2 regions of the Herbaspirillum hiltneri N3 genome follow, and region 1 is predicted to be linked to the other one. Evidence: predicted binding sites of a transcription regulator. Region 1 holds the regulator's gene; the other holds the start of a gene.

What was found. The regulator FliA, encoded in region 1, starts transcription of late flagellar genes. The targets are predictions, from matches to a motif close to CTAAAGTTTNNNNNNNNNNNGCCGNTA.
Region 2: the regulator FliA is predicted to act here: its motif matches at 1,061-1,087, upstream of motA (flagellar motor stator protein MotA).

Annotation. Positions count from the first base shown of each region.
Region 1 covers NZ_CP011409.1:2,250,766-2,255,452, forward strand. The annotation lists gene F506_RS10195 (MinD/ParA family ATP-binding protein) at 1-683, shown strand, start outside; gene F506_RS10200 (RNA polymerase sigma factor FliA) at 739-1,473, shown strand; gene F506_RS10205 (flagellar motor protein) at 1,455-2,201, shown strand; gene motD (flagellar motor protein MotD) at 2,225-3,055, shown strand; gene F506_RS10215 (flagella synthesis protein FlgN) at 3,110-3,583, opposite strand; gene flgM (flagellar biosynthesis anti-sigma factor FlgM) at 3,588-3,908, opposite strand; gene flgA (flagellar basal body P-ring formation chaperone FlgA) at 4,016-4,687, opposite strand, start outside.
Region 2 covers NZ_CP011409.1:2,351,464-2,356,150, forward strand. The annotation lists gene flhC (flagellar transcriptional regulator FlhC) at 1-183, shown strand, start outside; gene F506_RS10730 (class I SAM-dependent methyltransferase) at 249-1,025, shown strand; gene motA (flagellar motor stator protein MotA) at 1,201-2,061, shown strand; gene motB (flagellar motor protein MotB) at 2,095-3,024, shown strand; gene F506_RS10745 (hypothetical protein) at 3,068-3,622, shown strand; gene F506_RS10750 (response regulator) at 3,773-4,138, shown strand; gene cheA (chemotaxis protein CheA) at 4,194-4,687, shown strand, end outside.

The DNA of each region.
Region 1 (4,687 bases):
CATTGTTGGTCGACGCTTGCATGACGCCTTCGGTGATCTTGTCGCGTTTCGGCGGTGTCGCCGTGGCGACGCTGCTCGATGTTGCACGCCAGGAGCGGCAACTGGACGAAGCGGTGCGCATGGTGCCGGAAGGTTTTGCGCTGGCGCGGCTGTCGCGCAAGAACGTCTCGGCTTCCACGCATCCGCAAGCCTCCCGGCTGGCGCAGATTTTTGACGGACTGACGGAAGAGTCCGACATCACCCTCATCAACGGTGAACTGAACGACGACGAACTGTTGCCGGTGCCGGCCATGGAAATGGGCGAAATCGTGGTGCACATGTCGACCAGCCCGACCTCGATCAAGGCGGCGTACGTCTTGCTCAAGGGCCTCAGCGACAAGCTCGGCCGCCGTCCTTTCAACCTCCTCGTGAGCGGTGGTTCGGACGCGGATGCACAGATGGTGTATGCCAACATGGCGCAGGCCGCCAATCGTTACCTGGCGGCGCAATTGCATTTCATGGGTTCTATCCCGGCCGACGAACACATCCGTCGCGCATCGGGGCAGGGCCGCACCGTGCTGGAAGCATTTCCATTGGCGGGTGCGACGCTGGCATTCAAGCGCCTGGCGGATCAGTTTTCGTTATCCAATCTCACCAAGGGCACGTACGGTATGGCGACCGATGGAGCAAGTCTCGGAGTATGACGCGCCTTGCATTGCATGATAGTTCGCACTCACCATTATTGACGAGATGAGTTCTATGTATAACGTCAAAGGAAAGACGGCCAAGAACGGTTTGCTCGAGCTGCATGCGGCGCTTGTGAAAAAGCTGGCGCATCAGATGAAGGCAAAGCTTCCGCCCAGCGTGGAAGTGGACGACTTGATTCAGGCAGGCATGATCGGTCTGCTTGATGCCGTCAATCGCTATGAGGAAACGCACGGCGCACAGTTTGAAACCTATGCCGTGCAGCGTATCCGCGGCGCCATGCTGGACGAATTGCGCAGCAGCGACTGGCTGCCGCGCAGCATCCGCCAGAACACCCGCAAGATCGAAGAGGCCATCCATGTCCTGCTGCAGCAGCTCGGCCGTCCGCCGCAGGAGACCGAAGTCGCCACGCAGCTCAAGATGAGCCTGCTGGAATACCAGGACATGCTGACCGAATGCGGCGGCCATCAACTGATTTACTACGAAGATTTCCATGACGCCGACGGCGGCCACGAGCATTTCCTCGATCGCTACCAGACCAGCGATACCGATGACCCTTTGCAGAACCTGATCAACGGCGGTTTCCGCGAGGCCGTCATCGATTCGATCAAGGCCTTGCCCGAGCGTGAAAAGATTCTGATGGGCCTGTACTACGAACAGGAAATGAACTTGAAGGAAATCGGCGCCGTCATGGGCGTCTCCGAGTCGCGGGTTTGCCAGCTGCACAGCCAGGCCATCGCCCGCATGCGCTCGACCTTGAGGGAGCAGGCGTGGACTGGAGTAGCGTAGGAGGCTTACTGCTGGCGTTGGGTGGCATCTTGCTGGGCTTGCTGCTCGAAGGCGGTCATCCCGGTTCGATCCTGCAGCCGACCGCTTTCCTGATCGTCTTCGCCGGCACCGTCGGCGCGGTGCTGCTGCAAACCAGGCTCGACAACTTCGTTCACGGCGTCAAGCTGCTGTCCTGGGTATTTTCTCCACCGCTTCACAATCACCGCACACTGATCGACAACATCACGGTGTGGAGCGGCATCTCGCGGCGCGAAGGTCTGCTGCATCTTGAAGAACACATGAACGACAGCACCGATCCCTTCGTCAAGAAAGGCTTGCGCCTGCTGATCGACGGCATTACGCCGGCGAAGCTGCTCGAGATCCTTGACGTCGACACTACCGCGTACGAAACCCGCCAGCGCCAGGCGCTCAAGATCTGGGAAGCCGCCGGCGGCTATTCGCCCACGATCGGTATCCTCGGCGCGGTGCTCGGGCTGATCCACGTGATGGAAAATCTGTCGGATCCCGCCAAGCTGGGCGGCGGCATCGCGGTGGCATTCGTGGCGACGATTTATGGGGTCGGCCTGGCCAACCTGTTCTTCCTGCCGGTGGCCAACAAACTCAAGGACTTGCTGGCGGCGGAAGTGAACCGGCGCGAGATGGTGGCCGACAGTCTGTTCGGTATCGCCAGCGGCGATAACCCGCGCGTGATCCAGGAGCGCGCCGAGTCGTATTTCCCTGCTTCATGATCGACTGACATCACCTGTTCATCATGGCCCGAAAAAAACATGTAGAAGAGCACGAGAACCACGAACGTTGGCTGGTTTCGTATGCCGACTTCATTACGCTGCTGTTCGCTTTTTTTGTGGTCATGTACGCCATTTCCCAAGTCAACGAAGGCAAATACAAGATCCTCGCCGATTCGCTGGTCAACGCCTTCGGCAAAGAGCCGGTCTCGACCGCGCCGATCATAGTGCAGGCCGGGGGACAGGGCGCGCAGCAATCCGCTGCGCCCAAGATCACGTTGCAGAAGCCGCGCAGCAACGAAGCGCTGCGCCGTGAAAAAGAGCGCATGACTGACATGGCGCGCGACATCATGCAAGTGCTGGCGCCGCTGGTGCAAGAGGGCAAGGTGCGCGTGACGCAAACCAGCGTGGGCGTCAACGTCGAGATCAACGCCAACGTCCTGTTCGCACCCGGCGACGCCAAGGTCAGCAAGGAATCGGAAGAAACCCTGATCGCCATCGCGCGCGTGCTGAAGAACGACGATCATGCCATCCAGATCGAAGGCCACACCGACAATACGCAGATCAGCACCAGCGTGTTTCCTTCCAACTGGGAGTTGTCGGCGGTGCGGGCCAGCACGGTGGCGCGGCTGTTCAGCAACCAGGGCATCGCCGAGCTGCGGCTGACGGCGGTGGGACATGGATCGAACCAGGCGGTGGCTTCCAACGATACGCCCGAGGGGCGGCTGCGCAATCGCCGCGTCGACGTGATGATCTTGTCGCGCCTGGCGGAGCAGGCGACCGAGGTGCCGTTTGCGGACCAAGGGGACAAGACAGTTCCGGCGGTTCCGCCCATCCAGCCCAAGCCGGCTCCATAAAGCAAAAAGCCCGTTCATGCGAACGGGCTTTCTTGATTCAGGAGCGCCTGGAAATCAGCCGATGCCGAGAGGGCGGCCGGAGCTGCGCAGGCTGGACTGTCCGTCAGGGCCGTAGAAGGAGCCGTTGCTCTTGCCTTGCAGGATGTTCATGGCGTTCTGGTTGATTGCCATTTGCTTGCCGATCAGCAAGCCGTTCAGGCGATTCAGTTCGCGCGCGGATTGCGCCAGCGCAAACAATTCTTCCCAAACTTGCTTGTCTTCGGCCGAACCGTGCTGTTCGATCCATGACTGCATGCCGTTCTCGCCGGCAGTGAATCCCAGTGCGGCGAGCGTCTTGTGACGTTGATCCGCCAATGTGGCCATGCTGGCAACAATGTTGGCCTTCTCGTTGATGATGTCGGGAATCTTGTCCGCATCGCCATTGCCGCTGAGCAAATCCTGCTCTTGCTGCAACGCGGCCACCAGACGCGACGTGACTTGCTTTTCGTCGGAAAGCGTATGGGATGGCAGGAGCGGATTACTTGTCATTGCATTAAGCCTTGCGTGAACCGATCAGATCTTTGACTGTGTCGAGCAAGCCGTTGGCGACTTTCTCGGGATCAACCTGGAAGGTGCCGTTGGCGATGGCAGCCTTGATTTCTGCAACTTTCTTGGCGTCGAAAGTACCGCCGGGAGCGGAGGCCTTCACGCCCAGCGATTGATATTGCGAAGACAGCTGGACATTGGCTGCGGTAGAAGCGTCGCTGCCTGTCTTTGCGGTTGTGGTGCCGGCATTGCTGTTCGCGGTGCGCGCTTGGGGTTGCGCGATTTCCGGTAAGCCTTTGCCAGTTTTGAGGGCGTCATTAACGTTCACGGCATCATCCTTGTTGGGTTAGGGTTCTGTGACCCGCCTGTTGCCTAGATTATCGGCCATTTCTCCGCAAACTTTAATACTTTTATCGCCCTGCAAAATGTTTCTTGTCAGTAATTGATCTCGAGGATGCCGCCGGCCTTCGCTATCCCGCTCACGACCTGGCCTGCAGGCGTTTTGGCTTGCACCATCTGGCCTTCGCTGCCATTGGTGAGCGCACGTGCTTCGGTGGTAATCTGGAAGCCTGGTCCGGTGGACACTACGCGCACTGCCTGGCCTTGCTGCACCACGCGGTTGCTGCGCAGCGCATCCTGGCGTATCGGGGCGCCGAGTGCCAGCGAAATGTTGGCGGTGCGGCCGATGGCCTGCGACGCGTCGGTAATGGTGCCGTTGGGCAAATTGGAGAGGTCGCCCTTGACCTTGGTGATGTCGTTGGGGCCGATGACCTGGCCTTGCGCCAGCGGCGCCGCAGTCACAATGTACTCGGCGATGACCTGCACCGTGGCGCGCACGTACACCGTCCAGGCCGACGGCGCGATGCACTTGATGCCGATGGTGGTGCGGCCCCACAGGCGACCGCCGTTGGGCATGAACGCTTGCGGCGAGGTGCAGGCGGCGAGATTGAGGCGATTGTCGACCGGTTCGACGGCGATATTGACGGTGCCGGACAGGCCGGTCGTCTGGACTTTCATGAATTGTTCTGCAATCTTTTGCAGGGCGCCAAGATCCTGACGCGGCGGAGTGTTCGGTTCGGTGGTTTGGGCCAACGCAGAGAGCCCGAA
Region 2 (4,687 bases), 100 kb from region 1:
ACGCCGTGCAGCAAATGCCGCGGCCATTTCGTCGTGCATCGTCTGGATTTGCATCAGGACTACCTGTGCGGTTTGTGCCACATGCCTTCGCGCGCCGGCAAAACCAAGAAGGCCAAGGACGCGATCGCCGCCCCGGCCATTGCTGCAGCGCTCGAAGCGCCGCAGATCGCCGCCATTGCCTGATTCGGATCAATCTGACCACTGTCGCATTACAATAATCGGCTTTTGATGCAGGCTTGGAGGCCGAGATGACATTGGGGCAGCGCAGACCCGTTCTGCAGGCACCTGCAGTACAAGCGTTGTTCGTTCTTTGCGCCGCATGGGTTCTGGCATTGCTGGCCGGACAGGCCGTCGAGTCGTGGTTCGGTGTCGTCATTTCCCCCATTCCTTTCGCTTTCCTGCATGGTGCACTGGCCGCAGGCCTTGCTTGCCTGCGCCGCATGGCGTCATGGTGGGCGCCGATCCTGTTTTTCTTTCCGCCGGCTGCCGTGCTGGTGAATTCCTTCCATTTGCCCCCGGTGCTGTTTCTCGCGGTATTCCTCTTTCTGCTGCTCTTGTTCTGGTCGACGTTTCGCAGCCAGGTGCCGTTCTATCCGTCGGGTCAGGCAACCTGGGATGCGGTGGCGGGTTTGCTGCCGGCCGACCAGCCGTTGCGCGTGATCGATATCGGTAGCGGCCTGGGCGGCGCGGTTCTTTATTTGTCGAGACTGCGCCCCGACAGCCGTTTCGTCGGTATCGAGCTGGCGCCGTTGCCGTGGCTGGTCAGCCAGGTACGCGCTTTGCTTGGCCGGAGTCGCGGCGCGTTCGTGCGCGGCGACTATACGCGCCTGGATTTCAGTGACTACGATGTCATCTTCGCCTACCTGTCGCCGGCGGCGATGACGGCGTTGTGGCAAAAGGCGCGGGTGGAAATGCGTCCCGGCACGCTCTTGCTGAGCTACGAATTCATCATTGAGGACATGCAACCGGATGTCGTCGTGCATCCGAAGGAAAATGGGCCGGCTTTGTATGGTTGGCGTATGTGAAACAAAAAAGAGCTGTGTTACATTCTCCGCACGTTATCAAGTTTTTATCTTTGGTGTCGTAATTGAAAATGAAAGCCCGCTTTCGGTCATGTATTCCATCATTTGGTTGATGGGATTGCATGTAACCTGACAGCAGGGAAAAAACACTGAACGCCACTGGGACGGGAGTAGGCACTTGTTAGTCATAATTGGATATGTAATCGTCATGGCGTCCGTCTTCGGCGGATTTGCGATGGCAGGGGGGCATCTCGGGGCGTTGTTTCAGCCGATCGAGTTGCTGATGATTGGTGGAGCAGCGGGGGGCGCTTTCCTTGTCGGTAACAACAACAAGGCCATCAAAGCCACGATAAAGGCGTTGCCGACCGTTTTCAAAGGCTCGACATATACCAAAGCTCTGTACATGGAGCTGATGTCGCTGCTGTTCGAAATCCTGACCAAGTCGCGCAAGGAAGGGTTGATGTCGATCGAAGGCGACATCGAGGAACCTGAGTCGAGCCCGATTTTCAGCAAATATCCCGGCGTTCTGGCCGACCATCACCTGATCGAGTTCATGACCGATTACCTGCGCCTCATGGTGTCGGGGAACATGGATGCGTTCCAGATCGAAAACCTGATGGACAATGAAATCGAAACCCATCACCACGAAGGCGAAATTCCGGTGCATTGCATCGCCAAGCTCGGCGACGGCATGCCGGCGTTCGGTATTGTGGCAGCGGTGATGGGCGTGGTGCATACGATGGAATCGGTGGGTATCCCGCCGTCCGAACTGGGTATGCTGATTGCGCATGCGCTGGTCGGTACTTTCCTTGGTATTCTGCTGGCGTACGGTTTCGTGGGGCCGCTGTCGAGCTTGCTGGAGCAAAAGCTGCACGAGTCGACCAAGATTTACCAATGCGTCAAAGTCACTCTGCTCGCCAGCCTGAACGGTTACGCACCTGCCTTGTCGATCGAATTCGGCCGCAAGGTCCTGTTCTCGACGGAACGTCCATCCTTCCTGGAACTGGAAGAGCACGTCAAACAGGCAAAAAGCAAGTAACCCGATATGACCAGTCATCAGCAGGAGTAAGGCATGGCCGACGAAGGGCTACGTCCCATTATTGTAAAACGCATCAAGAAGGGCGGCGGCGGTCATCACGGCGGCGCCTGGAAGATCGCCTACGCCGACTTTGTGACGGCGATGATGGCGTTTTTCCTGCTGATGTGGCTGTTGGGCTCGACTGCAAAGGGCGACCTCAACGGTATCGCGGAATATTTCAAAACACCCCTCAAGGTGGCGATGGCCGGCGGCTCCGGTAGTGGCGATGCGAATACGGTGCTGCCTGGCGGCGGTAAGGATCTGACGCGGCAGGAGGGGCAGTTGCGCAAGGGTGAGAACGATATCACCAGCAAACGCAGTGTGCGCGCCGCACAGGCCGAACTGGAAAAGGCCGAACGCGCCCGTCTGGACGAATTGAAAAAGCGCATCGAGACCGCTATCGACAATAGTCCGACCTTGAAGCAATTCAAGAATCAACTGTTGATCGACATTACGTCCGAAGGCTTGCGCATCCAGATCGTGGACGAAAAGAACCGTCCGATGTTTGCACTCGCCAGCGCCCAGCTGCAGCCTTATACGCGTGAAATCCTGCGTGAGATCGGCAAAACGCTCAACGATGTACCGAACAAGATCAGCCTGTCCGGGCACACCGATGCCACTCCGTATTCGAGCGGTGAAAAAGGCTATAGCAACTGGGAGCTGTCCGCGGATCGCGCCAACGCGTCGCGTCGCGAGTTGATTTCAGGTGGAATGGATGAATCGAAGGTATTGCGCGTGGTGGGCTTGTCGTCCGCCGTGCTGCTGGACAAGGAGGATCCGTTCAACCCGATCAACCGCCGCATCAGCATCATCGTGATGAACAAGAAAGCGGAAGAGCTTGTTCAGAACGGTGGATCGTCTTCACTCGACGTGTCGTCCGACGCTGACGTAAAAGATGGTTTGAGCGAACCGGCCAAGAATTAACTGGATTTTAAACACCAGGCCCCATTGAAAAGGAGGGCTTCGAATGTCGACACCCAAAATGCTGCAAGAGCTGAAGCGCTTGCTGCTCGATACGGCTAGCGGTGGAAGCAGGCAACTGACTGAAGTCGAAACGGATTTGGTCCAGACCAACATCCTGCTCGGCGAAGCGATCGAGAAGCTGGGATCGAGCTTCATGGAGTTGCATACCGCTGTCCTCGCGCAGCAGAAGGAACTGGAAGTGGTCATGGCCGGCAACGGTACCTTGTCCGCTGAGGATATCGCTCGCCTCAAGGTCATGCAGGACGACATTACGGCGCACGTCAATGCGGCCGTGACAGGCCTGCAGTTCCAGGACATGACCAGCCAGTTGCTGGAGCGTATCGTGCGCCGCGTGATCGGCCTGCGTGACGCGCTGGGTGTGCTCAGCGCGAACAGCTTTGAAATTACTCCCGATTCCACGCAATCGGTGGAGATGCTCGAAAGCTTGCTCAAGAACACGGTAGAGTCGATGGAAGAACGTCTGACCGCGCTTGAAAATGGCCTGTGGAAAACGGTACGGCAAACGCGCATGGAAAGCGGCGACATCGAGTTGTTTTAACCGGAGCCGCGTCAGTATGCAGATTCGGCGGAGCTCTTCGGTGTTTTGACGATGGGTTGAATCAATCGCACAATAGCAATTTTTTGATAATGGATGCGGCATAATGAGTTCGAACAACTCATAGTCGTAAATGAAGAACAGGGAGTAATGATGTCTAAAACAATTCTTGCGGTAGACGACTCGGGGTCATTGCGCCAGATGGTGGTGTTCAGCCTGAAAGCAGCCGGCTATCAAGTCACCGAAGCGGTGGACGGGCAAGATGCGCTGGACAAGGCGAAATTGCAGACTTTCGACCTAGTGCTGACCGATCAGAACATGCCGCGCATGGATGGCCTGACGCTGATCCGTTCCCTGCGTGCGCTGACTAGCTATCAGCGCGTGCCCATCCTGATGCTGACCACTGAGTTCAGCGATGAGATGAAGGCCAAGGGCAAGGCTGCCGGCGCCAATGGCTGGCTGGTCAAGCCGTTCGATCCGCAGCGCCTGACCGAAGTAGTTAAAAAAGTCATTGGCTAGTGTCAATAATCAACGATAAAAGACAGACCTACAGCATCCATGACGGAGCCCAATCATGACCATTGATATGAGCCAGTTTTTCCAGGTGTTTTTCGACGAGGCGGAGGAAGGCCTCGCCGAAATGGAAAAGCTCTTGCTGGCCGTTAATGTGTCGGATCCCGACGACGAAGATCTGAACGCGATCTTCCGCGCCGCGCATTCCATCAAAGGCGGTTCGGCCACATTCGGCTTGAACGACATTACCGAGGTGACCCACGTGCTGGAGTCGCTGCTTGACCGCATTCGCCAGCACGAAATGGCGTTGACCAGTCAGCATGTCGACGCCTTCCTGGCCGCCAAGGATGTCATCAAATCCATGCTGGACGGCCATCGCCATGGTGCGACCGTCGATCTGAACGCGGCCGCTGAAGTACGCAAATTGCTGCAATCGCTGTCCGAAGGCGGCGGCAAGAAAGCCAAGGGCGCGCAGCCACTGGCCGGACAGGGCGGCGTGAGCCGTTATCGCATTGAATTGCCGCAGCTGGCCGATCGCGACATCGAGGCTTTGCA